DNA from 2 places in the Alcaligenes sp. WGS1538 genome. Region 1 is predicted to be linked to the other one. Evidence: predicted binding sites of a transcription regulator. Region 1 holds the regulator's gene; the other holds the start of a gene.

Region 1 (16,115 bases):
CCGGGGGGTCGGTGTATGCCGGCCTGGCCATCTACGACACGATGCAGTTCGTCAAGCCCGAAGTCTCGACATTATGCACCGGCATGGCCGCCAGCATGGGCGCCTTCCTGCTGTCCTCGGGCACGCGCGGCAAGCGTTTCGCACTGCCCAATTCGCGCATCATGATTCACCAGCCTTCGGGCGGTGCGCAGGGCCAGGCTTCCGACATCCAGATCCAGGCCAAGGAAATCCTGAGCCTGCGCGAGCGCCTGAACCGCATCCTGGCGGCCAATTGCGGCCAGCCTGTGGAGCGCATCGAGGTGGATACCGAGCGCGACAACTTCATGGCAGCCGAAGACGCCCAGTCCTACGGCCTGATCGACCGGGTGATGTCCACGCGAGACGTGTAGGTCCGGCGTCCCCACGGACGACATAAAGCAGTACTATGGCTGTTCTGGGACGGGACTTGTTCCCGTCCTTTTACTATCCTGAAGTGAAAATTTGAATCTATGTCCGAAAAGAAATCGGCCGACGAAAAAGTTCTGCATTGCTCGTTTTGCAATAAAAGCCAGCACGAGGTCAAGAAACTGATCGCTGGACCTTCGTCGGTATTTATCTGCGACGAGTGTATTGATCTTTGTACCGATATCATTCGTGACGAAGCGGCGGGCGCCACGCCCGATGGCGAGCGCAAGGACTTGCCCACCCCCCGTGAAATCAAGGAATTCCTCGATGGTTACGTCATCGGCCAGGAGACGCCCAAGCGCACCCTGGCGGTGGCGGTCTACAACCATTACAAGCGCATCCGCAACGGCAAACCCGGCCGGGACGACGTGGAACTGTCCAAGAGCAACATCCTGCTGATCGGGCCCACCGGCTCGGGCAAGACGCTGCTGGCCCAGACGCTGGCGCGCATGCTGGACGTGCCTTTCGTCATGGCCGACGCCACCACGCTGACCGAAGCCGGCTACGTGGGCGAGGACGTGGAGAACATCGTCCAGAAGCTGTTGCAGAACTGCGACTACGACATTGAGAAGGCGCAGCGCGCCATCATCTACATCGACGAAATCGACAAGATTTCCCGCAAGTCCGACAATCCGTCCATTACCCGCGACGTGTCCGGCGAAGGCGTGCAGCAGGCGCTGCTCAAGCTGATCGAAGGCACGGTGGCCTCGGTGCCTCCGCAGGGCGGGCGCAAGCATCCCAACCAGGATTTCGTGCAGGTGGACACCACCAACATCCTGTTCATCGTGGGCGGCGCCTTCGACGGGTTGGAAAAAGTCATCCGCGACCGTACCGAGAAGTCCGGGATCGGTTTTTCGGCTTCGGTCAAGGCCAAGTCCGAGCGCGGCGTTGGCGAGCTGTTCTCCGAAGTGGAGCCCGAGGACCTGATCAAGTTCGGCATCATCCCCGAGCTGGTCGGCCGCCTGCCCGTGGTGGCCACGCTGGAAGAGCTGCGCGAAGATGCCCTGGTGCGCATCCTGACCGAGCCGCGCAACGCCCTGGTCAAGCAGTTCCAGAAGCTGCTGGAGATGGAAGGCGTGGAGCTGGAGATCCAACCGGCGGCGCTGCATGCGGTGGCCCAGCGGGCCATCAAGCGCCGCACCGGCGCGCGCGGCCTGCGCAGCATCGTCGAGCAGGCTCTGCTGGACACCATGTACGAGCTGCCCTCGCGCAAGGACGTGAGCAAGGTGGTCCTGACCGAGGATGTGATTCTTGGAAAGAGTAAACCCGAATTGATCCTGGGCCGTCCTTTGACCGATAGTAATTCTGACGAAGTCTCTCAGACCTTGAAAGACGCCGCCGCCTAGCGACGGGCAAGGCCCTTTCCTGTTGTTGATCCGGCCTACTTGAAATATCGAAGTTCGCCACAATCTGACCTACAACAGGTTGAACCGTGAAAGGGAAGCCCAGGCTTCCCTTTCGCGTCTAAGGACATTTATAGGAAATTACTATGTCTGCGAGCCAGATTCTCTCTACGGAACCCATTGAGCTGCCGCTGCTGCCTCTTCGCGATGTGGTGGTGTTCCCTCACATGGTGATTCCGCTTTTTGTCGGTCGGCCTCGCTCTATCAAGGCGCTGGAGCTGGCCATGGAGTCCGGCAACAACATCATGCTGGTGGCGCAGAAGTCCGCCGGCAAGGATGATCCTACGCCGGAAGATCTCTATGACATCGGTTGCGCGGCCAGCATCCTGCAGATGCTCAAGCTGCCCGACGGCACCGTCAAGGTGCTGGTCGAAGGCCTGCAGCGCGCGCGCGTGCGCAAGGTCGAGGACGCGCAGACCCACTTCGTCGCTTCCGTGGTGGAAGTGCCAGGCGACGCCGGCAACGCCGCCGAGACGGAAGCCTTGCGGCGCGCCGTGCTGGCCCAGTTCGAGCAGTACGTCAAGCTGAACAAGAAAATTCCTCAGGAAATCCTGACTTCGCTCACCGGCATCGACGAGGCCGGCCGGCTGGCCGACACCATTGCCGCGCACCTGCCCCTGAAGCTGGAGCAGAAGCAGGCCATGCTGGAGACCGCCAACGCGCCCGAGCGCCTGGAGGGTCTGCTCTCGCAGCTGGAAGGCGAAATCGACATCCTGCAGGTTGAAAAGCGCATCCGCGGCCGCGTCAAGAAGCAGATGGAAAAGAGCCAGCGCGACTACTACCTGAACGAGCAGGTCAAGGCCATCCAGAAGGAACTGGGCGAAGGCGAGGACGGGGCGGACATCGAAGAGCTGGAGAAGCGCATCGAAGAGGCCCAGCTCAGCAAGGAAGCGCTGAAGAAGGCCGAGGCCGAGATGAAGAAGCTCAAGCTGATGTCGCCGATGTCAGCCGAAGCCACGGTCGTGCGCAACTACATCGAAACGCTGGTGGGCCTGCCCTGGCGCAAGAAGAGCCGCATCAATAATTCGCTGGCCAATGCCGAGAACGTGCTGAATGCGGACCATTTCGGCCTGGAGAAGGTCAAGGAGCGCATCGTCGAATACCTGGCCGTGCAGCAGCGCGTGGACAAGCTCAAGGCGCCGATCCTGTGCCTGGTGGGCCCTCCGGGCGTGGGCAAGACCTCGCTGGGCCAGTCCATCGCCAAGGCCACGAACCGCAAGTTCGTGCGCATGGCCCTGGGCGGCGTGCGCGACGAGGCCGAGATCCGCGGGCACCGCCGCACCTATATCGGCTCCATGCCCGGCAAGGTCGTGCAGAACATGAGCAAGGTGGGCGTGCGCAATCCGCTGTTCCTGCTCGACGAGATCGACAAGATGGGCGCGGACTTTCGCGGCGATCCATCCTCGGCATTGCTGGAGGTGCTGGACCCCGAACAGAACCACACCTTCCAGGATCACTACCTGGAAGTGGACTACGACCTGTCCGACGTCATGTTCGTGGCCACCAGCAATACGCTGAACATTCCGCCGGCCCTGCTGGACCGCATGGAAGTGATCCGCCTGTCCGGCTATACGGAAGACGAGAAGGTGCACATCGCCTTCGATCACCTGCTGCCCAAGCTCATGAAGAACAACGGCGTGCGCGACGGCGAACTGGTGGTCAAGGAAGAAGCGGTGCGCGACATCGTCCGCTACTACACCCGCGAAGCCGGCGTGCGTTCGCTGGAGCGCGAGATCAGCAAGATCTGCCGCAAGGTGGTGCGCAAGCTGCTGGCCGCCAATCCGCAGGCCGACAATCGTGCCGCGCGCGGCAAGGCGCTGGCGACCGAGGCCATCGTGGTCGATTCGTCCAACCTGAACGATTACCTGGGCGTGCGCCGTTTCTCGTTCGGCCTGGCCGAGAAAGAGAACAAGGTGGGGCAGGTCACAGGCCTGGCGTGGACCGAAGTGGGCGGCGATCTGCTGACCATCGAGGTGGCGGACATGCCCGGCAAGGGCAATGTGCTGCGCACCGGCTCCATCGGCGACGTCATGAAGGAGTCGGTGGAAGCGGCCCGCACCGTGGTGCGCTCGCGCGCCCAGAAGTGGGGCATTGCCGATACCGTGTTCGAGAAGCGCGACCTGCACGTGCACTTTCCTGAAGGCGCCACGCCCAAGGATGGTCCATCGGCTGGTATCGCCATCACCACGGCCATCGTCTCCAGCCTGACCGGCATTCCGGTGCGCGCCGACGTCGCCATGACGGGCGAGATTACCCTGCGCGGCGAGGTCCTGGCCATTGGCGGCCTGAAGGAAAAGCTGCTGGCGGCGCATCGGGGCGGCACCAAGACGGTGCTGATTCCCGAAGAAAACGTCAAGGACCTGGCCGAGATCCCGGACAACGTGAAAAACCACCTGGAGATCATTCCCGTGCGCTGGATCGACCGGGTTCTGGAAGTGGCCCTGCAGGACGCGGTCAAGCCGCTCAGCGACGAGGAAGTCGCTCGTCTGGCGGCCGAGGCCCTGGCTGCCAGCCGTGGTCCAGGCGCGGCTTCGGAGTCCTTCAAGCACTGATGGATGTCCATGGCGCGCCTGCTTCAAGAGAAGCGGGCGCGGCCTGGGCCTGTCAGGTCCGTAGCCGCAGGAAGTGCCCCACGCTGCGCTGCCTGCCGCGCCTTCAAGGCAATGCTTTTTTAGGGCGGCCCGGCAATAAAAAACCCGAAGTGCGAGCTTCGGGTTTTTTCATGGGTGAACGTGCGGGATCAGTGCAATGGCGTGGCGCGGATGAGGCCCACGGCCACGCCTTCCAGGGCGAGCGAGTCGGGGTCGGTAACCACGATGGGTTCGAAATCAGGGTTTTCCGGCAGCAGCAGCACCTGATTGTTCGAGCGCGACAGGCGCTTGACGGTTACTTCGTCGCCGATGCGGGCCACCACGATCTGGCCGTTGCGGGCTTCCGAGGTCTTCTTGACGGCCAGGAGGTCCCCGTCCAGGATGCCGGCGTCCCGCATGCTCAGGCCGCGCACGCGCAGCAGGTAGTCCGGCGCCTGCGAGAACAGGGTGTTGGCCACGCCGATCTCGCGTTCGATGTGTTCGGTGGCCAGGATGGGGCTGCCGGCGGCCACGCGCCCGATGATGGGCAGCAGCAGTGCGTCCGACAGACTGGCCAGCAGGCCGGGTTCGGGGGCGTCGCGCTGGTCTGCGCCCAGCAGGCGGATGCCGCGCGAGGCGCCCGCCGTCAGTTCGATGGCGCCCTTGCGCGCCAGCGCCTTGAGGTGGTCTTCAGCGGCGTTGGCCGATTTGAAGCCCAGCACCTGGGCGATCTCGGCCCGGGTGGGGGGGAAACCGGTGCGCTCGATTTCGGAGCGGATGATGTCCAGCACTTGCTGCTGGCGCGCGGTGAGCTTGACGGTCATGAGTATTGGCTGCTGAATATATATACAGTGATGATTGTGCGTTACTTGTCGCTTTTTTGCAAGGCGCAGCTTGCCTGCCGAGGTGTTTTCTGCCTTGAGCCGTCAGGGGCGGCGCTGCAGCCAGTCGGCGCGGCCTTGGGTGTACAGCACGTGCGGCGCCAGCGGATGGCCCGCGGGCAAGGCGGGGTGATCGAAAGTGCCGGGCTGGCGCCGCATGCCCAGGCGTTCCATCACGGCCTGGGAAGGCAGGTTGGGCAGCGCGGTATAGGCCACGATCTCCTCCAGGCCCAGCACGTCGAAGCCGAAGTCCAGGCTGGCGCGCGCGGCCTCGCTGGCGTAGCCCTTGCCCCAGAGTTCGGGCAGCAGGCGCCAGACCGCTTCCACGCAGGGCTGGAAAGGCAGTTCGGCCAGCGGCACGTTCAGGCCCACCATGCCGGCGAATTGACCGGTGGCGCGCACTTCCACGGCCCATTGGCCCCAGCCCTGCCGCTCGATCAAGGCCTGGCTGCGGCGGGCGATGGCATCGCTCTGGGCCCGGTCCAGGGTGGACGGATAATGACGCAATGCCTGCGGATCCGCATTGAGTCGCGCGAAGGGTTCCAGATCGGACTCCTGCCAGGGGCGCAGCAGCAGGCGAGCGGTGGTCAGGGTAAGGGCTTGGGTCATGTTCGTGTCGCCATTGCGGCAATGAAAAACGCCCTTCCGGGGAAGGGCGTTGCAGGGGCCGGAAGGGATTACTTCAGGACTTTGGCGATGGCCTGGACCACGTAGTCGATGTTCTGGCTGTTCAGGGCGGCCACGCAGATGCGGCCGCTGCTGACGGCGTAGACGCCGTGTTCGGTGCGCAGGCGCTCCACTTGTTCGGCGGTCAGGCCGGAGTAGGAGAACATGCCGCGCTGCTGCAGCACGAAATCGAAGTTCTGGGCCACGCCGTGGGCCTTGAGCTTTTCCACCAGCTGGCTGCGCATGGCGCGGATGCGGTCGCGCATGCCGGCCAGTTCGTCGGCCCAGACCTGGAACAGTTCAGGCGAGTTCAGCACGGTGGCCACCACCTTGCCGCCGTGCGTGGGCGGGTTGGAGTAGTTGGTGCGGATGACGCGCTTGACCTGGCTGAGCACGCGGGAGGTTTCGTCCTTGCTGGAGGTGATCAGTGTCAGGGCGCCCACGCGCTCGCCGTAGAGCGAGAACGACTTGGAGAAGGAGGAGCTGACCAGCATGGACAGGCCCAGGGCGGCGAACTGGCGCACGACGCTGGCGTCCTGCTCCAGGCCGTCGCCGAAGCCCTGGTAGGCGATGTCCAGGAAGGGGACAAGCTTCTGCTCCTGGATGACCTTAGCCACCTGGGCCCACTGTTCGGCGCTGGGATCCACGCCGGTGGGGTTGTGGCAGCAGGCGTGCAGCACCACGATGGATTGGGCGGGCATGGCGCGCAGGGCGGCCAGCATGCCTTCGAAGTTCAGGCCGTGGGTGGCCGCGTCGTAGTAGGCGTAGGTGCCCACCTTGAAGCCGGCGCGCTCGAACAGGGCGCGGTGGTTTTCCCAGCTGGGATCGCTGATGAACACCTGGGAATCAGGCAGGAGCTGCTTCAGGAAATCGGCGCCGATCTTCAGGGCGCCGGTGCCGCCCAGGGATTGCACCGTCAGGGCGCGACCCTCGGCGATGACGGGGGAGTCCGCGCCCAGCAGCAGGGTCTGCGCGCCCTTGTTGTAGGCGGCGATGCCTTCGATGGGCAGGTAGCTGCGGGCCGCGGCGTTGGCCGCCAGGGCGTCTTCCGCTTTCTTGACCGCCTGCAGCAGGGGGATGCGTCCCTGATCGTCGTAGTACACGCCAACGCCCAGATTGACTTTGCCGGCGCGTTCGTCGGCATTGTATTGTTCGTTCAAACCCAGAATAGGGTCGCGGGGAGCCAGTTCGACGGTTTCGAAAAGCGTTGTCATGATAATTTGGGGACGTTGCCTGAGAGTGTGGAAAAGTGGAGCATTAATGTGATAATAAGGGGTTACCCTAAAGCGTGTCTAGCATGAATTTTGAGCCTGCGTTCGTCGAATTTCCGGGTAGTCCCTTCAAGCTCTTCCAGCCCTATCCGCCGGCTGGCGATCAGCCGAGCGCGATCGATCAGCTCGTCGAAGGCATCGATGACGGATTGATGTACCAGACCCTGCTGGGGGTGACCGGGTCGGGCAAGACCTACACCATGGCCAACATCATCGCCCGCACGGGGCGCCCGGCCATCGTGCTGGCGCCCAACAAGACCCTGGCGGCCCAGCTCTACGCGGAGATGCGCGAGTTCTTCCCGCGCAATGCGGTGGAGTATTTCGTCTCCTATTACGATTACTACCAGCCCGAGGCCTACGTGCCTTCGCGCGACCTGTTCATCGAAAAGGACTCGTCCATCAACGAGCACATCGAGCAGATGCGCCTGTCGGCCACCAAGAGCCTGCTGGAGCGGGCCGACACCGTCATCGTGGGCACGGTCTCGTGCATCTACGGCATCGGCAATCCGGGTGATTACCATGCCATGGTGCTGACGCTGCGCGTGGGCGACCGCATCGCCCGCCAGGAACTGCTGGCCCGCCTGGTGGCCATGCAGTACGAGCGCAATGATCTGGATTTCCAGCGCGGCGTGTTCCGGGCGCGCGGCGAGGTCGTGGACATCTTTCCGGCGGAAAACGCCGAGCACGCCTTGCGGGTCACCTTGTTCGACGACGAACTCGAAACCCTGGAGCTGTTCGACCCCTTGACCGGCAAGGTGGTGCAGAAGCTGAACCGTTTCACGGTGTTTCCCAGCTCCCACTACGTGACGCCGCGCGACACCGTCCTGCGCGCCATCGAAAGCATCAAGCAGGAATTGCGCGAGCGGGTGGACTTCCTGGTCAAGAAAGGGCACCTGGTCGAGGCCCAGCGGCTGGAGCAGCGCACCCGCTTCGACCTTGAAATGCTGCAGGAACTGGGCTTTTGCAAGGGCATCGAGAACTATTCCCGGCATCTGTCGGGCGCAGCGCCCGGCGATCCGCCGCCGACCCTCATCGACTACCTGCCGCGCAATGCGCTGATGTTCATCGATGAAAGCCACGTCACCATAGGCCAGCTGGGCGCCATGTACCGGGGCGACCGCTCGCGCAAGGAAACGCTGGTGCAGTTCGGTTTCCGCCTGCCTTCGGCCACGGACAACCGGCCGCTCAAGCTGGAGGAGTTCGAGGCCCGCATGCCGCAGACCGTGTTTGTGTCGGCCACGCCGGCCGCCTACGAGCAGGAGCATGCGGACAATGTGGTGGAACAAGTGGTGCGGCCCACCGGCCTGGTGGACCCGGAGATCGAAGTGCGCCCGGCCACCACCCAGGTGGACGATCTGCTGGGCGAGATCAAGTTGCGCACGGCGCGTCAGGACCGTGTGCTGGTCACCACCCTGACCAAGCGCATGTCCGAGGACCTGACCGACTACCTCTCGGAAAACGGCATACGCGTGCGCTACCTGCATTCGGACATCGATACCGTGGAGCGCGCCGAGATCATCCGCGACCTGCGATTGGGCGCATTCGACGTGCTGGTGGGCATCAACCTGCTGCGCGAAGGCCTGGACATACCGGAGGTGTCGCTGGTAGCCATTCTGGACGCTGACAAGGAAGGCTTCCTGCGTTCAGAGCGCAGCCTGATCCAGACCATAGGCCGGGCGGCGCGCAACCTGCACGGCAAGGCCATCCTGTATGCGGACCAGGTCACGGATTCCATGCGCCGGGCCATCGATGAAACCGAGCGCCGCCGGGCCAAGCAGATCGCCTTCAACCTGGAGCACGGCATTACTCCGCGGGGCGTGAACAAGGCGGTGCGCGAACTGATCGACGGCGTCGTGGCGCCGGATGCGGCCGCCATGCTGCAGGAGGACGTGCCCGAGATCCTGCTCCGGGACGAGAAGGCGGCGGCCCGCGAAATCAAGCGCCTGGAAAAAGCGATGATGGACCACGCCCGCAACCTGGAGTTCGAACAGGCGGCGGCGGCGCGCGACAAGCTGCAGCGCCTGAAGGACAAACTGCTGTTGGGATGAACCTTGTTGCAGCAAGATTAAAAGCGGAGCTGGCCTTGGCGCGGCTCCGTTTTTTGTTGTGTATGTGCAACTATCCGGCCGCTTTGTTCGTCCGGCCTCGGGATGAGGAGGCCTGGGCGACGATGGCTGTGAGCCGATCCGGCGCGCCGCCCTCTGGAACGAGGCTCGTCCGGCAGGCGGCTGCTACCGGGCATATTTGTCCTGGTGCGAAAAAAATCAGCGCTTCAACCACGGCCCTGAACGTGCGCGGCGAGTCTCCCGGGAAGCGTCGCAGGCCAACGGGGCTGCGGGCTGGGGGCTTTTTGCGGCTTGCCTTATTTGGGGTTTTCCCTCAGACTTTTAAGAATTATGAGTAAGGTTCTTTTCGTCTGTACGGGAAATATCTGTCGCTCTCCCAGCGCTGAAGGCGTCTTGCGCCGCCTGGTGAACGAGGCCAGTCTTTCCGAGCTCATCCAGGTGGATTCGGCCGCCACGCATGGCTTTCACGTGGGCGAGCATCCCGACACACGGGCCCAGCTGGCGGCCCGAAAGCGCGGCTACGACATCTCCGCCTACCAGGCCCGCCAGGTGCGCCGCGAAGACTTCCGCGACTTCGACCTTATTCTCAGCATGGATTGGGAAAATCACGCCGCCTTGCAGCAGATGTGTCCCAAGATCTATCGCCACAAGCTGATGCTGCTGATGCGCTTTGCCACCGATCACGAAGCCGCCACGGTGCCCGATCCCTATTACGGCGGGCAGGAAGGCTTCAACAAGGTCCTGGACTATCTGGAGGACGCCTGCCAGGGCGTGTTCGAGCAGGTGCGCAAGCGCATCCCTAGTTGCCAGGCTGCCTGACACCTGGCTGAACCCCTCAGTATAAGTGTAAAAATAGACAGGCAAGGCACGGTAGTTTCCCTTGTATTTGCTATACTGGACCAAATTGGTCGGATTTGCGCTTGCGCATCCGGCCGCTTTAGCCTTTGGCAAGGAAACTATCATGCGTTTGACGACAAAAGGGCGTTTCGCCGTGACCGCGATGATCGATCTTGCGCTGCGCCAGCAAAGTGGACCCGTGACGCTCGCTGGAATCAGCCAGCGGCAGGGTATTTCGCTGTCCTACCTGGAACAACTGTTTGGCAAGCTGCGCCGCCACGAACTGGTGGACAGCGTGCGCGGGCCGGGCGGCGGGTATACGCTGGCCCGCCTGGCGCGGCACATCACCGTGGCGGACATCGTGTTCGCCGTGGATGAGCCGGTGGACGCCACCCAGTGCGGCGGCAAAGGCAATTGCAAGCAGGGCGGCAACGGCCTGAAGGGCGAATGCATGACGCACGAGCTTTGGGCCACGCTTAGTCGTAAAATGGTGGATTATCTGGATTCCGTCTCGCTGCAGGACCTGGTGGACCAGCAGCGCCTGCGCCAGCTCAAGCAGGCCGCCCAGGAGGCGGGCCATCCGGAAGAATGCACCTTGCAGGCTGGCTAGAGCCGCCAGTCCGGAGTATCGTATGACCCAAGCTCAGCGCATCTACATGGATTATTCGGCCACCACGCCGGTGGACCCGCGCGTGGCCGACGCCATGATTCCCTGGCTGACCGAGCGTTTCGGCAACCCGGCCTCCAACAGCCATCCGTACGGATGGGACGCCGAAGAGGCGGTCGAGCAGGCCCGTCGCCAGGTGGCCGCCCTGGTGGGCGCGGAGCCGCGCGAGCTGGTCTGGACCTCCGGCGCCACGGAATCCATCAACCTGGCGCTCAAGGGCGCGGCGCAGTTCTACCAGTCCAAGGGCCGCCACATCATCACGGTGCGCACCGAGCACAAGGCCGTCCTGGACACCTGCCATGCCCTGGAGGAACAGGGCTTCGAGGTCACCTTCCTGGATGTGCTGCCCAACGGGCTGGTGGACGCCCGGGCTTTCGAGCAGGCCATCCGCCCGGACACCATCCTCGTCTCGGTCATGCTGGTCAACAACGAGATCGGCGTGATCCAGGACGTGCAGGCGCTGGGCGCCATCTGCCGCGAGCATAAGGTGCTGTTCCATGTGGACGCCGCGCAGGCAACCGGCAAAGTGGCCATCAATCTGCAGGAATGGCCGGTGGACCTGATGTCCATGTCGGCCCACAAGACCTACGGTCCCAAGGGCGTGGGCGCGCTGTATGTGCGCCGCAAGCCGGCCGTGCGCCTGAAGGCGCAGATCCACGGCGGCGGACACGAACGCGGATTCCGCTCGGGCACCCTGGCGACCCACCAGATCGTGGGCATGGGCCGGGCCTTCGAGCTGGCCGGGCAGGAAATGGAGCAGGAGGGCCGGCGCATCCGCGCACTGCGAGATCGCCTGTGGGCCGGCCTGCGGCAGATTCCCGACCTGTACCTGAACGGCGACCTGGACCAGCGCGTGCCGCACAACCTGAACATCAGCGTGGATCACATCGAGGGCGAGGCCCTGATGATGTCGCTCACCGAACTGGCCGTCTCCAGCGGATCGGCCTGCACCTCGGCCAGCCTGGAGCCATCCTATGTGCTCAAGGCGCTGGGGCGCAGCGACCAGTTGGCGCACAGCTCCCTGCGCATCAGCCTGGGGCGCTTCACCACCGAGCAGGACGTGGATGCGACCATTGCGGCCATCCGCGCCAAGGTCGAGCACTTGCGCGCCATCTCGCCCCTGTGGGACGAGGCCGTGCAGGCCTGAAGACGGCGGAATACGACAATGGCATACAGCAAAACCGTCATGGATCACTTTATGCACCCTCGTCATGTGGGTGTCATGGAAAGCAGCGATGCTGACGTCGGTACCGGCGTGGCCGGCAGCCGCGAGCTGGGCGCGCTGCTGCAGATACAGGTGCGCGCGTCCGCGGACGGGCGCATCGAGGACAGCCGCTTCAAGGCATATGGCTGCGGCTGTACCATCGCGGCCGGCTCGCTGGCCGCGCAGTGGCTGCAAGGTCGCAGCCTGGAGCAGGCCGGCGAATTCTCGCAGGCCTATGTGCAGCAGGAACTGGAGCTGCCCGCCGTGAAGGTGCACTGCGCGCTGCTTGCGCAGGAGGCGGTGCAGGCCGCCGTGGCGCAGGCGCAGAACAAAGTGCTGGCGCAGCGGTCCAAGGTACTGGGGTGAATCCCTGTTTCATATTTAGGACAAGATCATGGCTATTTCTCTTACTCAACCGGCAGCGGACCACATCCAGCGTCACCTCAAGAAACGGGGCGGCGGGCTGGGTCTTCGCCTGGGCGTGCGCCTGACCGGATGTTCGGGTCTGGCCTACAAGCTGGACTTCGTGGACGAGGCGGTCGAAGGCGATCAATTGTTCGAGGAACACGGCGTCAAGCTGTTCGTCGACCCCAAGAGCCTGCCGTTCATCGACGGCACGCGCGTGGACTACGGCCGGGACGGCCTGAATGAAGGTTTCAAGTTCATCAACCCAAACGAAAAAGCCTCCTGCGGGTGCGGCGAATCGTTTACTGTGTAGGAACACATGTCACTACGTTTCGGTTTGGCGGCCAATCAACTGCATCACGATTCTGCAGACGCGGCCTTGTTTCAGTGGTTACGGCGTTCTGCCAGCGGCATACGCGAACTGGAAATCGAGCTCTATACGGTCGGGCGCACCTGTAACGCCATCGAGCGTTCCGGCCTGCTGGAGGGCTACCCCGGCCTGATCCGTTATCCCTATGGGCGCGAAGGCGGGCTGATGAAGCTGGTGGCGCGCGTCACCCAAAGTCCGGATGGCACGCCTCCCTTCGACGGCGCCATCTACCTGATCGATCCGGTCGATCCGTCTTCGATCTTTCCGGAGGCGTTGGCCCTGAAGCGCCAGTGCATCACGCACGGACGTCCTTTCATCTCCACCCTGATGGGCGCCATCGAGTGGATCGAGGTCGAGCGGCTGAGCCGCGGCCTGTGGCCCGATTCCAGCCACAAGCGCATGTTCGACTTCTCCAGCCAGACCCTGGCCTTGATCGCCCACGATGCGCTCAAGGACCGGATGGTCGCCTTTGCCGATGAGCATTTCGACCTGCTGTCGCGATTTGCCCATCGCGTGGGTACGGGCACGACCGGCAGCCGCCTGAATGAACTGGCCTGGTCCAAGGGGTGGCCCAGGGAAACGCCCTGGGTCCAGCCTTACCTGAGCGGTCCGCTGGGCGGGGACGCGCAGATCGCCGAACTGGTGCTGGAGAACCGCTGCCAGCGCGTGGTCTTTTTCGAGGACCCGCACGTGGCCCGCCAGCATGAGGCCGACATCCAGCTGCTGGAGCGCGCCGTACGCGTGGTCTCGGACAAGGCCAGTTGCTTCGCCTCGCCGGAAGTGGCGCACAAGTGGGCCCAGGCCATGGCCCGTCTGCCGCAGACGGACTGAACCTTTTCCGTATGGCATGAAAAAGGCCCTGCATCAGCAGGGCCTTTTCGCGTTCAAGCGTGACGCAATCAGTCTTCGCGGCGCAGGTGCGGGAAGAGGATGACGTCGCGGATGGCGGGGCTGTCGGTCAGCAGCATGACCAGGCGGTCGATGCCGATGCCGCAGCCGCCCGTGGGCGGCATGCCATATTCCAGGGCGCGGATATAGTCCGCGTCGTAGTACATGGCTTCTTCGTCGCCGGCGTCCTTGGCCTGGACCTGCGCCTGGAAGCGCGCGGCCTGGTCTTCGGGGTCGTTCAGCTCCGAAAAGCCGTTGGCGATCTCGCGGCCGGTGGCGAACAATTCGAAGCGCTCCGTGATGCCTGCCTGGGTATCCGAGGCGCGAGCCAGGGGCGAGACTTCCACGGGGTAGTCCACGATGAAGGTGGGGTGCCAGAGCTGGCTTTCAGCGGTTTCCTCGAACAGGGCCAGCTGCAGTGCGCCCAGGCCCGCGTCGCGCAGCGGCGGCGCATTCACGTCCACCTTCAGGCGGGCCAGTTCGGCGCGCAGGAAGGCGGCGTCTTCCAGCTGTTCCTGGGTGTAGGAGGGAGCGTACTTCAGGATGGCGCCGGTGATGGTCAGGCGATCGAAGGGCTGGCTCAGGTCCAGTTCGCGGCCCTGGTACTGGAGCGTGGCGGTGCCGCGCGCGCTGACGGCGGCCTGGCGGATCAGGCTTTCGGTGAAGTCCATCAGCCACTGGTAGTCGGTGTAGGCCGCGTAGAACTCCATCATGGTGAATTCAGGATTGTGACGCGGGCTCACGCCTTCGTTGCGGAAGTTGCGGTTGATCTCGAAGACACGCTCGAAACCGCCCACGATCAGCCGCTTGAGGTACAGCTCGGGCGCGATGCGCAGGTACATCTCCATGTCCAGCGCATTATGGTGCGTGACGAAGGGCTTGGCCGACGCGCCGCCCGGAATGGGGTGCAGCATGGGCGTTTCCACTTCCAGGAAGTCCGCATCCAGCATGTGCTTGCGGATGCTGCTGATGACCTTGCTGCGCGCAAGAAAAGTCTGGCGCGTGTCCTCGCCCATGATCAGGTCCACGTAGCGCTGGCGGTACTTCAGTTCCTGGTCGGCCAGGCCGTGGAACTTGTCGGGCAGCGGGCGCAGCGACTTGGCCAGCAGGCGCACGGACGAGGCGTGCACGGAGAGCTCGCCCTTGTTGGTCTTGAAGACCGTGCCTTCGACCGCCAGGATGTCGCCGATGTCCCAGCCCTTGAATTCCGCGTACAGCTCTTCGCCCAGGGCGGCCTTGTCCAGGTAGATCTGGATGCGGCCCGTGCTGTCCTGCAGGCTGGCGAAGCTGGCCTTGCCCATGACCCGCTTGAGCATCATGCGGCCCGCAACCTTGACGGGTTTGGCGAGCTCGGCCAGGGCGTCCTTGTCCTGTTCGCCGTACTGGGCGTGCAGCTCGGCGGCGTGGGCGTCGGGACGGAAATCGTTGGGGTAGGCGACGCCGGCCTGGCGGACGCGGTCCAGCTTGGAGCGGCGCTCGGCGATCAGGCGGTTTTCGTCCACGACGGGCGTGGCGGTGTCTAGCGGTTCAGTCATGTTGTCAGTATCTAGTCGTAGTGGCGGATGTCGTCCAGGGTGTGGCGGCCGAACGCCGGGCTGTCCAGGTAGCGCAGGATCCGGGCGGCGGTGTCGTCCGGGCTGCTGAGCTGGCCCTGCTGGTGCAGGTCTATGAAACGGCTCAGGCCGGGGAAGTCGTCCCGGGACTGGCTGCGGATGTGGGCCTGCATGTCGGTGTCGACGACGCCGGGGGCCAGGGAGCAGGCCTGAAGCGTCGGATTTTCCAGCTGCAGGGTCTGGGTGTAGAAATCCAGGGCGGCCTTGCTCGTGCCATACGCCGCCCAGCCGGAGACGGGCTTGCGGCCCGCGCCCGAGGAGATGTTCAGCACCTGGCGGCGCGCCGCGGCGGGTGTGCCTTGCAGGAAGGCGGCGGTCAGGACCATGACGCTGGCCACATTCAGTTGCAGCGCGCGGGCGAGGGCCTGGGCGTCGAGCAGATCGGCCGCCTGCGCGACCGGGTCCACCGTGCCGGCGTTGTTGATCAGCACGAAGCGTTCCGCCTGGGCTTGCTGCAGGGCCTGGAGCAGGGCGTGCGAGGCCTGCTGCGCGCCCTGCACCGTGGCCAGGTCGGCCTGGATGTGCTGATGGGCGCCGTCAGGCGCCGGCAAGGCCAGCGGACTGCGGGCCAGCGTGATCAGGCGGTGGCCGGCGGCCAGGCTGCGCCGGGCCAGCGCCAGGCCCAGGCCGCGCGAGGCGCCGCTCAGGACGGTCAGCGTCGTGCCGGCCATGTCAGACGCCTTGCTTCAGGCTGGCCTGGATGAAGGGATCCAGGTCGCCGTCCAGCACTTTCTGGGTGTTGGAGATTTCCACGTTGGTGCGCAGGTCCTTGATGCGGCTCTGGTCCAGCACGTAGGAGCGGATCTGGTGGCCCCAGCCCACGTCGCTCT
Region 2 (16,115 bases), 620 kb from region 1:
TCAGGTGTCCGGTGCTGAGGCCGTCGTGCGGCAGGTCGCGCCCCTGGTCGTCGACGATCTTGAAGCGCACGCCAAAGAGCGCCCGCCCCTGGGAGGTCAGCATGTGCTGTTTTTCCTCGTCGGGCAGCGCTTCGTGCCGGGGCAGCAGCTGGCAGACCGTCCCCAGGGGAGAGGTCTCGGTCATGCCCCATGCGTGGCGCACCGTCACCTTGCGTTGCGCAAAGGAAGCGATCATGTGGGGCGGGCAGGCGGCGCCGCCGATCACGATGCGCCGCAGCGTGCTGAATGCCAGATCCTTCTCCTGGACGTGGTCGAGCACGTTCTTCCATACCGTGGGCACGCCCGCCGACAGGGTGACGCCGGTGCGCTCGCACAGTTCGTACAGGCGATTTCCTTGCATGCCGGCGCCGGGCAGCACGATCCGGGCGCCGGACAGCAGGGCGGAATAGGGCAGGCCCCAGGCATTGACGTGAAACATCGGCACCAGCGGCATGACGGTATCGTTCCCGGAGATGGACAGCGCGTTGGGATGGCATGATGCATAGGCATGCAGCACGGTGGAGCGGTGCGAGTACAGCGCGCCTTTGGGCTCCCCGGTGGTGCCGGAGGTGTAGCACAGGCCGCAGGCGGTGTTCTCGTCGAAGTCGGGCCACTGGAACCCGGCGGCGTCCTGGGCCAGCCAGGTTTCGTAGTCCTCGTCCGGCGCGCCCTGGCGGGCGGCGCCCATGCGCACCCAGTGCCGGACGCTGGGGCAGCGTTCCTGCAGGTAGGCCGCCAGTTCGCTGAAATGATCGTCGTAGAACAGCGCCGCATCCTGGGCGTCGTTGATGATGAAGGCGATCTGCTCGCGCGTCAGGCGGGGATTGACGGTGTGGCAGATGGCGCCCATGCCGGCCGTAACGTAATAGATTTCCAGATGGCGGTAGGTGTTCCATGCCAATGTCGCCACGCGGTCGCCTGGTTCCAGGCCCCGCTGCGCCATGCCCCGCGCCAGCGCCTGGACCCGTTGCGCGAATTCCCGATATGTGCAGACATGCAGTTCGCCCTGGTCCAGGGCCGTGATGATTTGCTGGGCGGGGTTGTTTTCTGCGGCATGCGTGAGAATGGAGCTGATGAGCAAGGGCATGCGCATCATGTTTGCGGCTGGCGCCATGGCAAGGTCTCCTTGTTGTATGGTTGGAGCATAGGCTGCTTCGTTAACGAGCCCAATTGCCAATTGCGACGCTGCATATGCAAAAACTGACAATATTCTGTTTGGGGGAGACATGGACCTGATGGCCGTCGACAGCGCCGATGCCGCGGACGTGAGCGCCGCGACGGTGTCGCTGGATCTGGTGCAGGATTGGCTGTCCAGTTTGCGGGCCGTGTGCGCCGAGTCTGTCCTGGATCATTGCCTGAGACAGGCCGGCATCGTCAAGGACTTCCTGGACCGGCCTGTCTCCCGGCTGACCCGCGACCAGCTGGTGCGTCTTTATCAGGAGGGCGCGCGGGCCACGGGCGATGAGATGATGGGCTTGTGGAGCCGGCCCATCCGTTCGGGTTCCTTGAAGTACATCGTGCGGGCTGTCCGGGATGCGCCGGCCATCGACGTGGCGCTATATCGCTTCACGCAGTTCTGGAATCTGCTGCTGGACGACTACAGCCTGAGCCTGGTCCAATCGGGCCAGACGCTGGGCGTCATGCTGGTGCCGCGCCGCGAACGGGCCGCGGTCAACCGTTTCGGGCACGCCCTGATGCTGAAGCTGACACACGGCATCGTCTCCTGGCTGGTCGGCCGCGAGGCTCCGGTGCAGGAGGTGGCGCTTGCCTTCGGGCGGCCGCCGTTCGCGGCCGATTACTCGATCCTGTTCCCCGCGCCTATGCAGTTCGACGCAAGGCGCTCGCAGATTCTGTTTCGCGCCGAGCTGGGCGCCATCCGCCCCGAACGCAGCCAGGCCGATGCGCGCCTGTTCCTTGAGCGGGCGCCGCGCGACTGGATCTTCACCTCGTATCGCGAGCATGCCTTGCGCCTGAAAGTGCGCGAGCTCTTGCACGCCGATCTGGGGCGTACGCTGGAAGAAGTATCCGGGAAGCTGCATATGTCGCCGCGTACGCTGATACGCAGGCTGGGCGGGGAGGGGCTGTCGTTCCAGGGCATCAAGGACGAGTTGCGCCGGGACCTGGCCATTTTCTATCTGGCGCGCCGGGAAGTGTCGCTGGCCGAGATCGCCTATGCGCTGAAGTTCAGTTCGCCGGCGACCTTTCATCGCGCATTCCGGCATTGGACGGGGATGACGCCGGGCGTGTACCGGGCAGCCCAGCGGGAACTGGGCTGACCTGACGCCGCAGCGGTCAGGATTTACGCTCGCCGCCCAGCACGCCGACCAGGTCGGCGATCAGGTTGGCCAGCTCGGCCGTCATCAGCGTCATGTCGGCATCGAAGATCTCGTCGTCGTTGACGGCGGTGACGTCCTGTTTTTCAGTCAGGATGTCCAGCGGGCTGACGCGCTTGATGTCCAGGGCGTCGGTCAGCACGAAGCTGATGCGCTCGGCCCAGGTCAGGGCCAGGCGCGTGCACTGCTTGCCGGCCTGCACGTGCTTGCGCACTTCCTCGATGTCCACGCTCTGCTTGACATAGCGCACGGCCGCGCCGCTGTCGCCGGTCGAGCGCAGCTCGGTGTCCTGGTCTATGGTGAAGTTGGCCGGCGGGTCATTGTCGATCAGCCAGGAAGTCATGACCGAGCCGGGCGACAGCTCCGTGTACAGGGGCAGGGCGGGGAAGGGCTCCACGCTCTTGGCAAGCAGCCCCAGCACTTCGTCGCTCTTGGCGGTGGCCGCCGCGTCGATGGCCAGCCAGTGGTTGCGGGTATCCAGCCACACGCGGGTGTCGCGGGACACGGCAAAGGCGCGCGGCATCAGCTCGGTGATGACCTGCTCCTTGATTTCCTTCATCTGCTTGCGGCCGGGCTTGTAGCCTTGCTGCTCTTCGATGTCGCGCGCCTTCTCGCGGGCGACCTGGTTGATGACGGTGGTGGGCAGCAGCTTCTTTTCGGCGCGCAGGGCGATCAGGTACTGGCCCTCGACCGCATGCACCAGGGCGTCGTTGTCACGCGGGCTGACCCAGCCCAGGCTCAGCGGCTCCTGGCTGGAGCCGGGCGTGAAGCGATGCTTGGCTAGTGCGTTTTCCAATTCCTGGGCGGAACATTTCCAATCGGGGGAGAGGCGATAGATGCGTAGATTCTTGAACCACATGGACACTAGGATAGGTAGACAGGAAAGAGAAGGCCGGGGTTTGCCCGCTGGAAGCGGACCCCGCCGCAAGGCAAAGCGTTGATTGTACGCGCAGAAGCCCGGACGCGTCCCCGTCCGTTTACCCGTGTTTGCATTTGGGCGGCTCGCGGAGCGCGTCAGGCATTGATGTCGTTGTGGCGCGTTTCGCGTACGAAGGGCAGGCCTATGGCCACGGTGAGCAGGCAGATGATGATGGGATACCACAGGCCGTCGTAGATATTGCCCGAGGCGGCGATCATGGCGAAGGACAATGGCGGCAGGAACCCTCCGAACCAGCCGTTGCCGATGTGGTAGGGCAGGCTCATGGAGGTGTAGCGGATGCGGATGGGAAACATCTCCACCAGCATGGCGGCAATGGGGCCGTAGACGGCCGTCACCAGGCCGACCAGATAGGTCAGCAGCAGGATCAGCATGACGGTGTCGACGTGTTCCGGGTCGGCTCGCTCCGGGTAGCCGTGCTGGCGGATGGCGCTGGTCAGCTGCGCCTTCAGTTCCCTGGACTGGCGCGCGAATTCCGCGCGCGCAAGGCCCGCGCCTTCGAAGCTGTCTATGGTCTGCGCACCGATGCGCACCTGCGCCACCTGGCCGGGGGCACCCGCCTGGTTGCTGTAGCTGACGGCATGGCTGGCCATGAAGGACTTGACGATGTCGCAGGAGCTGGTGAAGGAGTGCGTCCCCACGGGGTTGAACTGGAAGGAACAGGCGGCCGGGTCGGCGATGACGGTCACCGGCGCCTGCCGCTGCGCCTGCACCAGGGCCGGATTGGCGTAGTGCGCCAGGCCCTTGAAGGCGGGATAGTAGGTCAGCGCCGCCAGCAGGCAGCCGGCCAGGATGATGGGCTTGCGGCCGATGTGGTCCGACAGCCAGCCGAACAGCACGAACAGGGGCGTGGCCAGCAGCAGGGCGATGGCCATCATGGTCTGCGCGTGGTTGGCTTCCACGCCCAGGGTCTGGGTGATGAAGAACAGGGCGTAGAACTGACCCGTATACCAGACCACGCCCTGGCCGGCGGCCAGGCCGAAGAGCGCCAGCAAGGCGATGCGCAGGTTCTTCCAGCGCCCGAATGATTCCCTGATGGGCGCACTGGACAGCGCGCCTTGTTCCTTGATGTGCTGGAAGGCGGGCGACTCTTCCAGGTTCATGCGTATCCAGACCGAGATGCCCAGCAGCAGTACCGAGATCAGGAAGGGGATGCGCCAGCCCCAGGCCACGAAGGCCTCCTCGCCCAGGGCGCTGCGTATGCTCATGATGACCACCAGCGACAGCAGCAGGCCGACCGAGGCCGTGGTCTGGATCCAGCTGGTGTAGAAGCCGCGCCGGTGCTGGGGCGCGTGCTCGGCCACGTAGGTGGCGGCGCCGCCGTATTCGCCGCCCAGGGCCAGTCCCTGCAACAGGCGCAGCACGATCAGAATGATGGGGGCCGCGATGCCGATGGCTTCGTAGTTGGGCAGCACGCCGACCAGGAAGGTGGACAGCCCCATCAGCAGGATGGTGACAAGGAATGTGTACTTGCGGCCCACGCGGTCGCCGATGCGGCCGAACAGCAGGGCGCCGAAGGGACGCACGGCAAAGCCGGCGGCAAAGGCGAGCAGGGCGAAGATGAAGCCCGCGGTCGGATTGACCGCCGAAAAGAAATGCTGCGCCAGGATGGCGGCCATGGAGCCGTACAGGTAGAAGTCGTACCACTCGAACATGGTGCCCAGCGAGGAGGCGAATATGACTTTGCGTCCCTGGGCGTCGAGTTTGCCGCGGGCGGCGCGGGGCGCGGCGTCCAGGGCGTGGCTGGCGATCGTCTGCGGCATGCGTCAGGCTCTCCGTGGCGGGTTCAGCGGGAAGCTGACCCGCAGGCGTGTGCCGCTGGCCTGGCCGGCGCTCAGCGGCAGAAACTCGATGGTTGCGTCATGGATGTCCGCGATCTCGCGCACGATGGCCAGTCCCAGCCCGCTGCCGTCGGCCTGGTTGCCCATGATGCGGTAGAAGCGGTCGAAGACGCGCGACTGATGTTCGGGCGCGATGCCCGGACCGTTGTCCTCGATCTCCAGCCAGCCATGCTCCTGGTCTCGGCCCGTGCGCACGGTCACCCAGCCGCCGGCGGGCGTGTAGATCAGGGCGTTGTCCAGCAGGTTGTTCAGCAGCTCGCCCGCCATCACGCCGTCGGCCGGCAGCACCACGGGCTGCCCGGCGCTTTCCAGGCCCAGGTCCAGGCCCAGCTGCAGGGCGCGCGGCACCCATTGGGCGATGTGCTGTTCGGCCAGGGTGTTCAGCTCGATGGCCTGCGAGAGAGGCGCGCGCAGCGCATCGCCGCTTTCGGCGCGCGCCAGGGCCAGCATCTGGGTGACCAGTCGCGTGGCGCGCTCGGTGCCGCGCACCAGTTGGCGCAGGCTGGCTTCGGTCTGGACGGGGTCGTGTTCGCGCAGCGCCACTTCCGCCTGGGTCCGGATGCCGGCCAGCGGCGTTTTCAACTGATGCGCCGCATTGGCCACGAAGCGCCGCTGCGCGGCGGAATACTGCGCCTGGCGCTCCAGCAGCCCGTTCATGGCGTCGATCAGGGGCACGATCTCCGCCGGCGCCTGGTCGCGGTCCACGGGCGAGAGATCCCCGGGCGCGCGGGCCCGCAGCCGGGCCTGCAGCAGGTTCAGCGGCTCCAGGCCGTGCGTGAGCCCCAGGCCGGCCAGCATGGCGGCCAGGGGCACCAGGATGAACTGGGGCGTCAGCATGCCGATCAGGATCTCCCGGTGCAGCACCGAACGATGCTGGTTGGTCTCGGCCACAATGGCCAGAAAAGGCGTGTTCAGCCTGTCCCGCCCGCCCCATACATAGGCCAGGCGCAGGCTCTGGCCGTCCATCTCGACGTCCCGGTAGCGCAGGACATTGTTTTCATAGTCCCAGCTGTCGGGCAGGGGCAGGGCGGCGTTGCCGGCCAGGGGATCGCCGTTGGCGTCCCGGATCTGCCAGAGCGTGGGCGTGTCGCTGCCCAGGCGCAGGATGGTGTTGGCCGAGGCGGACAGTTCGACCCGTCCGTGCGCGTCCTGCTGGCTGATCTCGTGGCGCAGCAGGTCCAGGTGATCGCGCAGCGTGCGGTCGTAGGGCGAATTGGCGATATGCTGGGCGATGAAATAGGTGATGACGATGCCTATGGTCCACAGCAGGAACAGCGGGCCGAATATCCACAGCATGATCTTGTGGATCAGGGTGCGTTGCGCCGGCTTGGCCGGCGCCTTGCGCGAGCGGGCGGCCCGGTCGGGGGCGTCCTGGCGGGCGGACTGGGGCTGGGAATGCATGGACGGCCTTCAGGCGGGCGCGTCTTCCCGCAGCTTCTCGGGCTCCAGGCAATAGCCCAGGCCGCGTACGGTCATGATGCGCACTCCGCTGGGCTCCAGCTTCTTGCGCAGGCGGTGGATATAGACTTCGATGGCATTGGGAGTGACTTCCTCGCCCCATTCGCACAACAGGTCCACGAACTGGTTCTTGCTGATCATGCGGCCGCTGCGCGACAGGAAGATCTCCAGCAGGCTGGTTTCGCGCGCCGACAGCTCCAGGGGCTGGCTGTCTATGTAGGCCACCCGGCCCTTCAGGTCGAAGCTCAGGCGCTTGTGGTGCAGCATGGCGCTGCTGGTGCCGGTGCTGCGCCGCGTCAGGGCGCGCACGCGAGCCTCCAGTTCGGTCAGGGCGAAGGGCTTGGACATGTAGTCGTCCGCGCCCAGGTCCAGGCCGCGCACCCGCTGCTCCACCGTGTCGCTGGCGGTCAGGATGAGCACGGGCAGGCTGTCCTGGCGCTGGCGTATGGACTGCAGCACGGCCAGGCCATGCTTCTTGGGCAGGTCCAGGTCCAGGATCAGCAGGTCGAAACTTTGCAGCTGCAGAGCGGAGTCGGCGCTCTCGCCATCGTGCACCACATCCACGGCATAGCCCTCGTAGCGCAGGGAGCGGGAAAGTCCATCGGCGAGAATACTGTCGTCTTCGGCTATGAGTATGCGCATGTCCCTGGTTAAATCCGTGTTTTAAAAGCTGTTTTATATTGTTGCACAGGGCTTGCGCGAAGGTCATTAGGGGATAACGATGGACGTTGTGCGACTTTTGTGGATATCTGGTTATATATACAGTATAATTTGATGCAATAATTAAGTTTGGCTTTAAGTTTTACATTGCCGTGCCTGCCCATCGTGGCGCAATTCCATAGTCAAGGATTCTTCATGGACGACAAAAACAGCAAAGCAGTGGCCTCGGAACGTTCAAAAGCGCTGGCGGCCGCCCTTTCGCAGATCGAAAAGCAGTTTGGCAAGGGCTCCATCATGCGTTATGGCGACGACAGCGTCGAGCACGACATCCAGGTCGTCTCCACGGGGTCGCTGGGCCTGGATATCGCCCTGGGGGTCGGTGGTCTGCCGCGCGGTCGCGTCATCGAGATCTACGGTCCGGAATCGTCCGGCAAGACCACGCTCACCTTGCAGGTCATCGCTGAAATGCAGAAGCTCAAGGGCACCTGCGCCTTCATCGACGCCGAACACGCCCTGGACGTGCAGTACGCCCAGAAGCTGGGCGTGAACCTGGGCGACCTGCTCATCTCCCAGCCCGATACCGGCGAACAGGCCCTGGAAATCACCGAAGCCCTGGTGCGCTCCGGTTCGGTCGACCTCATCGTCATCGACTCGGTGGCGGCCCTCACGCCCAAGGCCGAAATCGAAGGCGACATGGGCGACGCCTTGCCCGGCCTGCAGGCCCGCCTGATGAGCCAGGCCCTGCGCAAGCTCACCGCCACCATCAAGCGCGCCAACTGCATGGTCATCTTCATCAACCAGATCCGCATGAAGATCGGCGTCATGTTCGGCAACCCCGAGACCACCACCGGCGGCAACGCGCTCAAGTTCTATTCCTCCGTGCGCCTGGACATCCGCCGCATCGGCTCCATCAAGCGCGGCGAGGAAATGATCGGCAACGAAACCCGCGTCAAGGTCGTCAAGAACAAGGTGGCCCCTCCCTTCAAGCAGACCGAATTCGACATCATGTACGGCAGCGGCATTTCCCGCGAAGGCGAGATCATCGACCTGGGCGTGCAGACCGGCGTGGTGGACAAGGCCGGCGCCTGGTACAGCTATGACGGCAACCGCATCGGCCAGGGCAAGGACAATGTGCGCGAATTCCTGAAAGAGCGCCCCGAGCTTGCCCGCGAGATCGAAAACAAGGTGCGCGAAAAACTGGGCGTGGCTCCCATGGCGGCGGCTGCACCCCGCTCAGCCAGCGCGGAAGCCTCCGTCACGCCTGAAGACGAAGCTTGATCTACCCGGGCGGGTTCGACGACGAACCCTTCGAAACCGACCCCGAGGAAGTCCAGGAGCGCCGGCAGCGCCAGCGCTCCAATTCGGCTTCGCTTTTTGCGGGTACACGAGTTCGCACCAATCCTGCGAAGGCGCCGGGCGACTCCCCTCAGGATTTCGAATCCCTTTCGGCAGCACCCAAGCGGGCAGGGCCGTCGCTCAAGGCACGCGCCTTGAATTACCTGTCGCGGCGCGAATACTCACGCCTGGAGCTGGGACGCAAGCTCTCAGCGCATGCCGACAGTCCGGAACAGCTGGAAGCGTTGCTGGACGAGCTCACGACGCAGAAATGGCTGTCCGACGAGCGTTTCGCCCAAAGCCTGGTCAATCGCCGTGCTTCCCGCGTGGGTACGCGCGTCATTCTGCAGGAATTGCGCCAGCACGGCCTGGATGCCGCGCAGACTGAAACCATCAAGGAAGAGCTGGCGGCCACGGAACTGGAGCGCGCCCGGCAGGTGTGGGCCAAGAAGTTCAGCACGCCGCCTGAAGACGCTCGCGCCTATGCCAAGCAATATCGCTTCATGGCCAGCCGCGGCTTTTCGGGGCGCATCCTGCAGCAGATCCTGGGCGACTGGGAAGACGAACCCGCCTAGCGCATTCTGCTGCCGGGCCCATTGCCTGCCGGCTTTCAGGCCTGGGCGGCCACGATCCCCTGCAAGGTCTTGAAGCACGTTTCGCGCGCCTGCTTCAGGAAGGCCTGTACATAATCCGCTTGAAGATCTTCGCTGCGCACCGCGGCATACAAGGTGCGCCATACGCCTTGCTCGCCCAGGCGGCAGGTGCGCAGCCATCCCTGGTTCAGGAATTCCGTCAGCGCCCAGTTGGGCAGGGCGGTCACGCCGCGCTGGCTGGCCACCAGCTGCACGATCATGGGCGTGAGTTCCGCCTGGCGCACGGCGGCCGGTTCTACGTCCGCAGGCTCCAGAAACTGTGTGAAGACGTCCAGCCGGCTGCGCTCGACGGGGTAGGTGATCAGCACCTGGTCGGCCAGCTGTACCGGTTCCACATAGCGGTACTGGGCGAGCGGATGCTGGCTGGCCACGGCCAGGATCAGCTCGTAGCGGAACAGCGGCGCATAGTGCACGTCGGCATCGTCCTGCGGGTCGGAGGTGATCACCACGTCCAGGTCGCCGCGCAGCAGGGCGGGCAGGGGGGCGAAAGAAAAGGCGGCGGACAGGTCCAGCGTGACGTCCGGCCATTGCTGGCGGAACGCATCCAGCGCCGGCATCAGCCATTGGAAACAGGAATGGCAGTCTATGGCCACGTGCAGCCTTCCCGTGCGGCCGGCAGCCAGGCGCTGAAGGTCTCGTTCAGCAGCGCGGACGCGCGGCAGGATGTCGTCGGCCAGGGCCAGGATGCGCAGCGCGGCGGTTGTCAGGCGCGCCGGGCGGGTGCGTCGGTTCAGCAACTGCACCTGCAGCCTGACTTCCAGGTCGCGCAACTGATGGGAGAGCGCCGATTGCGTGACGTGCAGCCGTTCGGCGGCCTCCTGCAGGCTGCCGCTGTCGCGGATGGCGCTCAAGGTTTCCAGATGTCGAATTTCAAGCATGTTGAATAAAACTCATGTTTAACATGGTGCATTTGATTTTTTTTCAATCAATTGTACAGGCACAATACCCTCCAGACGCCGTAACTGGGCTCTCCGATTATTATTTTTGGGTATATCATGACAATTATTCATAATTTGGGTTTTCCGCGCATGGGCAAGCAGCGCGAACTCAAACGCGCTCTGGAATCGTATTGGGCTGGCAAGGCGAGCCAGGAAGAATTGCTGGAGACCGGCAAGCAGTTGCGCGCCCGTCATTGGGACATCCAGGCCCGGGCCGGACTGGACCTGATCCCCGTGGGCGACTTCGCCTGGTATGACCAGATTCTGGAATGGAGCACTTTGCTGGGCGTGGTGCCGGCCCGCTTCGGCCAGGCCGACGATGCCCCCGTTTCCCTGGATACGCTGTTCCGCATGGCCCGCGGCCGCGCGCCCAGCGGCACGCCCGCCGCCGCCTGCGAAATGACCAAGTGGTTCGACACCAATTACCACTACATCGTGCCCGAGCTGGCGCCCGGCCAGACCTTTCGCATCGCCCGCGATTTCCTGTTCGAGCAGGTCGAAGAGGCCCAGGCCCTGGGCCATGCCGTCAAGCCGGTGATCCCCGGGCCGCTGACCTGGCTGTGGCTGGGCAAGGGCGACGCCTACGAAGGCCTGTCGGACGAGCGCAAGCTGGAATTGCTGCAGGCCTTGCTGCCGGTCTACGAACAGGTGCTGGCGCGCTTCCAGGCGCAAGGCGTGCAATGGGTGCAGATCGATGAGCCCATCCTGGTGCTGGACCTGCCGCAAGCCTGGCAGGACGCCTTCCGCCGCGTCTACCAGAACTTGAACCAGTCCGGGCTGCGCGTGCTGCTGGCCACGTATTTCGATGATCTGCGCGAGAATGTCGCCTTGCTCAAGGACCTGCCCGTGGCCGGCGTCCATGTGGACGGCGTGCGTGCGCCCGCGGCCCTGCAGGCTGTCCAGGCCGTGCTCGGCGCCGACCAGGTGCTGTCGGCCGGCGTCATTTCCGGCCGCAATATCTGGCGCACCGACCTGGACAAGGCGGTCGAGCTGCTCAAGCCCTTGCAGGCCGTCCTGGGCGAGCGCCTGTGGATCGCGCCATCCTGCTCGCTGCTGCATGTCCCCGTGGACCTGGACGGGGAGACCGGCCTGGATGCGGAGCTCAAGAGCTGGCTGTCCTTCGCCGTGCAGAAGCTCGATGAGCTCAAGTTGCTCGAAGGCTTGTTGAACGGTTCGCTGGATGCGCAAGGCGAACAGGACGTGCGGGCCCAGCGCGCCGCGTTGCAAAGCCGCCGCAGCTCCAGCCGTACCCGCAACCCCGCCGTTCAGGCCCGCATGGAAAAGATCGCCCAGGTGCAGCGCGAGCGTGCTCCTTTTGCTCAGCGCATCCAGGCCCAGCGTGAAAAACTGAATCTGCCTGCCTACCCCACGACCACCATCGGCTCCTTTCCGCAGACCACGGAAATCCGCACGGCCCGCCGCGACTGGCGCAACGGCTCCCTGAGCGATGCCGCCTACGAGAAGGCCATGCAGGCCGAGATCGAGCAGGTGATCCGTTTCCAGGAGCGTATTGGCCTGGACGTGCTGGTGCACGGCGAAGCCGAGCGCAACGACATGGTGGAGTATTTCGGCGAACTGCTGGGCGGCTTTGCCTTCACGCAGAACGGCTGGGTGCAGAGCTATGGTTCGCGCTGCGTGAAGCCGCCCATCATCTTTGGCGACGTGGTGCGTCCAGCCCCCATGAGCGTGGCCTGGTCCGCCTACGCCCAGTCCCTGACCGAGCTGCCCGTCAAGGGCATGCTGACCGGCCCGGTCACCATGCTGCAATGGTCCTTCGTGCGCGACGACCAGCCGCGCGCCGACACCTGCCGCCAGCTCGCCCTGGCCTTGCGTGACGAGGTCTCGGACCTTGAGAAAGCCGGCATCCACGTCATCCAGATCGACGAACCCGCCTTCCGCGAAGGCTTGCCGCTGCGCAAGGGCGACTGGCAGCAGTATCTGGATTGGGCCGTGGATTGCTTCCGCCTGTCCACCAGCGCCGTGGCGGATGACACGCAGATCCACACCCATATGTGCTATTCGGAGTTCAACGACATCATGGAATCCATCGCGGCCATGGACGCGGACGTGATCACGATCGAGACCTCGCGCTCCAACATGCTGTTGCTGGAGGCCTTCGAGAATTTCGAGTACCCCAACGACATAGGCCCCGGCGTGTACGACATTCACTCGCCCAATGTGCCCGAGACGGGCTGGATGGTGCGCCTGATGGGCGAGGCCGCCAAGCGCCTGCCCGCCGAGCGTCTCTGGGTGAATCCGGATTGCGGCCTGAAGACCCGCGGCTGGCCCGAGACCGAGGCTTCCTTGCTGGCGATGGTGCAGGCCGCCAGGACCTTGCGCGCCAGCGCCTGAAGCCAGTGTCCGTCTGGCGGTCGGACCTCGCATTGCGCGAGTGTCGTCCGCCGCCTGGCCGCACGCCTGGACGACCGCCTTGACGGCGGTCGTTTTTTTAGGCTCGAAATTTCATATATAAAGGGAAAAGCTCATAAAAAAACGGGTATGAACGGTCTGGAGTGTGCGTTCCTATTATGTAAGAGGCTGATACGGACAATACGAGGTGCGTTATACTTAGCCCGTTTCAACCCTGTGCCCTTGAACGTATAAATGCCTTTGCCCAAGCCGTCCGTCGCCCGTGAACCGCTGCATACTCGCACCATCAAGGTGGAGTCATTCATCCGGGAAGATGGCCTGTGGGATCTGGAAGCCGAGCTGATCGATGTGAAGTCCTATGATTTCCCCATTCGCGACGGCCAGATCCACAAGGCGGGCGATCCCGTTCATCACATGCACTTGCGCATCACCATCGATAGCGACTTCACCATCACCGACGCCCTGGCGGTGTATGACGCGGCGCCCTACGGGCAGAACTGCTCGTCCATCGCCGGCGCCTATGCCCAGTTGGTCGGCCTGAACCTGCTCAAGCAGTTCCGTCAACGGGTCAAGGAGCGCCTGGCGCGCTCGGCCGGCTGTACGCACTTGAGCGAACTGGCCCAGGTGCTGCCCACCGCCGCCGTGCAGACCATGGCGGGGCGGCGGCGCAGCAGCGGCGAATCGGAAATCCACCGAACCGACAGGCAGCCCTTCCATCTGGACGGCTGCCACGCCTTGCGCCTGAACGGCCCGGTGGTCAAGGAGTTCTATCCCGTTTGGTACAGGCCGGATGCGCCGGCCCGGGATTCATAGTTTCTGGTTTGTTCAGGTCCCGGGCTCCGGTCCAGGGTTCCTGCCTTTTTTTATTGTGTTTTTAGACTGACAGGTATCACATGAAAATTCACGAATATCAGGGCAAGTCGCTGCTTAAGCAGTTTGGCGTTGCCGTGCCGCGCGGAATTCCTGCCTTCTCCGTCGACGAGGCTGTGGCGGCCGCACAGGAGCTGGGTGGCTCCGTGTGGGTCGTCAAGGCCCAGATCCACGCCGGCGGCCGTGGCAAGGGCGGCGGCGTCAAGCTGGCCCGCTCCATCGACGAAGTGCGTCAACTGGCCTCGGAAATCCTGGGCATGCAGCTGATCACGCACCAGACCGGTCCTGAAGGCCAGAAGGTGGGCCGCCTGCTGATCGAAGAAGGCGCGGACATCAAGAAAGAATACTACGTGGGCATCGTGACCGACCGCGCCTCGCAGCGCGTGGCCGTCATGGCCTCCAGCGAAGGCGGCATGGAGATCGAAGAGGTCGCCGCCCACTCGCCCGAAAAGATCCTGAAGGAATTCGTGGATCCCGCCCTGGGCCTGACGGTCGAGCAGGCCACCAAGCTGGCCCGCGGCATCGGCGTGCCCGACGCTTCCGTGGAGAAGGCCGCCGCCGAGTTCCAGAAGCTGTACAAGGCCTACACCGAGACCGACGCCGAACTGGCCGAGATCAACCCCCTGATCCTGACCGGCTCGGGCGACATCATCGCCCTGGATGCCAAGTTCAACTTCGACGGCAACGCGCTGTTCCGCCATCCCGACATCGTCGCCTTCCGCGACCTGGCCGAAGAAGACCCTGCCGAGGTCGAAGCCAGCAAGTACGACCTGGCCTACATCCAGCTGGACGGCAACATCGGCTGCCTGGTGAACGGCGCCGGTCTGGCCATGGCCACCATGGACACCATCAAGCTGTTCGGCGGCGAGCCCGCCAACTTCCTGGACGTGGGCGGCGGCGCAACCGCCGAGAAAGTCACCGAAGCCTTCAAGATCATGCTGGCCAACAAGGGCGTCAAGGCCATCCTGGTCAACATCTTCGGCGGCATCATGCGCTGCGACGTCATCGCCGAAGGCGTGATCGCCGCGTGCAAGGCCGTCAACCTGAACGTGCCTCTGGTCGTGCGCATGAAGGGCACCAATGAAGAGCTGGGCAAGAAGATGCTGGCCGAATCCGGCCTGCCCATCATCAGCGCGGACACCATGGCTGAAGCCGCGACCGCCGTCGTCGCCGCCGCCAAGTAAGAAAAGGTTGAGGATTAGCAAATGTCGATTCTGATCAATAAAGACACCAAAGTCATCACGCAAGGGATCACCGGCAAGACCGGCCAGTTCCACACCCGCATGTGCCGCGAGTACGGCAACGGCATGGAAGCCTTCGTGGCCGGCGTGAACCCCAAGCGCGCCGGCGAAGATTTCGAAGGCATCCCGATCTACGCCTCCGTCTCCGACGCCAAGGCCGAGACCGGCGCCACTGTTTCGGTCATCTACGTGCCGCCGGCAGGCGCGGCCGCCGCCATCTGGGAAGCCGTTGAGGCCGATCTGGACCTGGTGATCTGCATCACCGAAGGCATCCCCGTGCGCGACATGCTGGAAGTGCGCAACCGCATGCGCGCCGAAAACCGCAAGACCCTGCTGCTGGGCCCGAACTGCCCCGGCCTGATCACCCCCGATGAAATCAAGATCGGCATCATGCCCGGTCACATCCATCGCAAAGGCCGCATCGGCGTGGTCAGCCGTTCCGGCACGCTGACTTACGAAGCCGTGGCGCAAGTCACCGAGCTGGGCCTGGGCCAGTCCTCGGCCGTGGGCATCGGCGGCGACCCGATCAACGGCCTGAAGCACATCGACGTGCTGAAGATGTTCAACGACGATCCTGACACCGACGCCGTCATCATGATCGGCGAGATCGGCGGTCCGGACGAAGTGAACGCCGCCCTGTGGGCCAAGGACAACATGACCAAGCCCGTGGTCGGCTTCATCGCCGGCGTGACCGCGCCTCCCGGAAAACGCATGGGCCACGCCGGTGCGCTGATCTCCGGCGGCGCCGACACGGCCGACGCCAAGCTGGAAGTGATGGAAGCCTGCGGCATCCGCACGACCCGCAATCCTTCCGAAATGGGCAAGCTGCTCAAGTCGGTGCTGTAAGAAGTCCAGGCCCGCCTCGGCGGGCCTTTTGTCCGGCCGCTTCGCGGCCGGGCGCCAGCGGCCAGCCGGTTTCGCCAAGAAGAACACCATTCCGGCGCATTCCTTCCCGAATCTGGCCAGCCTGCACGCACGCTGAATTACGTAACAAAAGAAAACAGCCCATGCCGCGTTTTCGGCTTGCCGTCCATTTCGTGGCCTGCATGCCATTCGGATTTGCCAGGCATGGAACAGTCCGCGGGGACTGTCCCATGTTCGTGCTCATCCCCCAAGGGGAGCTTTTCCCCTGGAGCGGTCCGGCGTAAAAATACGGCGCCTGCCCATGAACATGGAGCGGCGGATAATTTATAGCTGTAACGGGAACTACTATGATTGAATTTCTGCAATCGCTCCATTGGGGGTCATTGTTCCAGATTGTCCTGATCGACATTCTGCTGGGGGGAGACAACGCGGTCGTGATCGCCCTTGCATGCCGCAACCTGCCCAAGCAGCAGCGCATGCAAGGCATTCTGTGGGGGACCGCGGGCGCCATCATCCTGCGCGTGGTCCTGATCTTCTTCGCCCTGACGCTGCTGGGCATTCCTTTCCTGAAGGTCG

What was found. Region 1 encodes LexA, which represses DNA repair genes until DNA is damaged. Its sites were predicted from a motif close to ACTGTATNNNNATACAGT; they were not measured.
Region 2: the regulator LexA is predicted to act here: its motif matches at 7,357-7,374, upstream of recA (recombinase RecA).

What each region holds. Positions count from the first base shown of each region.
Region 1 covers NZ_CP171109.1:1,582,937-1,599,051, forward strand. The annotation lists gene clpP (ATP-dependent Clp endopeptidase proteolytic subunit ClpP) at 1-389, shown strand, start outside; gene clpX (ATP-dependent Clp protease ATP-binding subunit ClpX) at 489-1,790, shown strand; gene lon (endopeptidase La) at 1,934-4,399, shown strand; gene lexA (transcriptional repressor LexA) at 4,588-5,241, opposite strand; gene ACF3ND_RS07475 (GNAT family N-acetyltransferase) at 5,344-5,907, opposite strand; gene ACF3ND_RS07480 (aromatic amino acid transaminase) at 5,976-7,178, opposite strand; gene uvrB (excinuclease ABC subunit UvrB) at 7,262-9,283, shown strand; gene ACF3ND_RS07490 (low molecular weight protein-tyrosine-phosphatase) at 9,629-10,120, shown strand; gene iscR (Fe-S cluster assembly transcriptional regulator IscR) at 10,263-10,748, shown strand; gene ACF3ND_RS07500 (IscS subfamily cysteine desulfurase) at 10,771-11,952, shown strand; gene ACF3ND_RS07505 (iron-sulfur cluster assembly scaffold protein) at 11,971-12,375, shown strand; gene ACF3ND_RS07510 (HesB/IscA family protein) at 12,404-12,727, shown strand; gene ACF3ND_RS07515 (methylglyoxal synthase) at 12,734-13,615, shown strand; gene lysS (lysine--tRNA ligase) at 13,684-15,207, opposite strand; gene ACF3ND_RS07525 (SDR family NAD(P)-dependent oxidoreductase) at 15,219-15,956, opposite strand; one part of gene prfB (peptide chain release factor 2) at 15,958-16,115, opposite strand, start outside.
Region 2 covers NZ_CP171109.1:2,202,408-2,218,522, reverse strand. The annotation lists gene ACF3ND_RS10325 (long-chain-fatty-acid--CoA ligase) at 1-1,153, opposite strand, end outside; gene ACF3ND_RS10320 (AraC family transcriptional regulator ligand-binding domain-containing protein) at 1,266-2,315, shown strand; gene ACF3ND_RS10315 (recombination-associated protein RdgC) at 2,332-3,231, opposite strand; gene ACF3ND_RS10310 (MFS transporter) at 3,387-4,964, opposite strand; gene ACF3ND_RS10305 (sensor histidine kinase N-terminal domain-containing protein) at 5,076-6,551, opposite strand; gene ACF3ND_RS10300 (response regulator) at 6,561-7,250, opposite strand; gene recA (recombinase RecA) at 7,464-8,546, shown strand; gene recX (recombination regulator RecX) at 8,543-9,178, shown strand; gene ACF3ND_RS10285 (LysR substrate-binding domain-containing protein) at 9,214-10,134, opposite strand; gene metE (5-methyltetrahydropteroyltriglutamate--homocysteine S-methyltransferase) at 10,252-12,546, shown strand; gene ACF3ND_RS10275 (DUF2889 domain-containing protein) at 12,799-13,377, shown strand; gene sucC (ADP-forming succinate--CoA ligase subunit beta) at 13,458-14,618, shown strand; gene sucD (succinate--CoA ligase subunit alpha) at 14,640-15,521, shown strand; gene ACF3ND_RS10260 (TerC family protein) at 15,887-16,115, shown strand, end outside.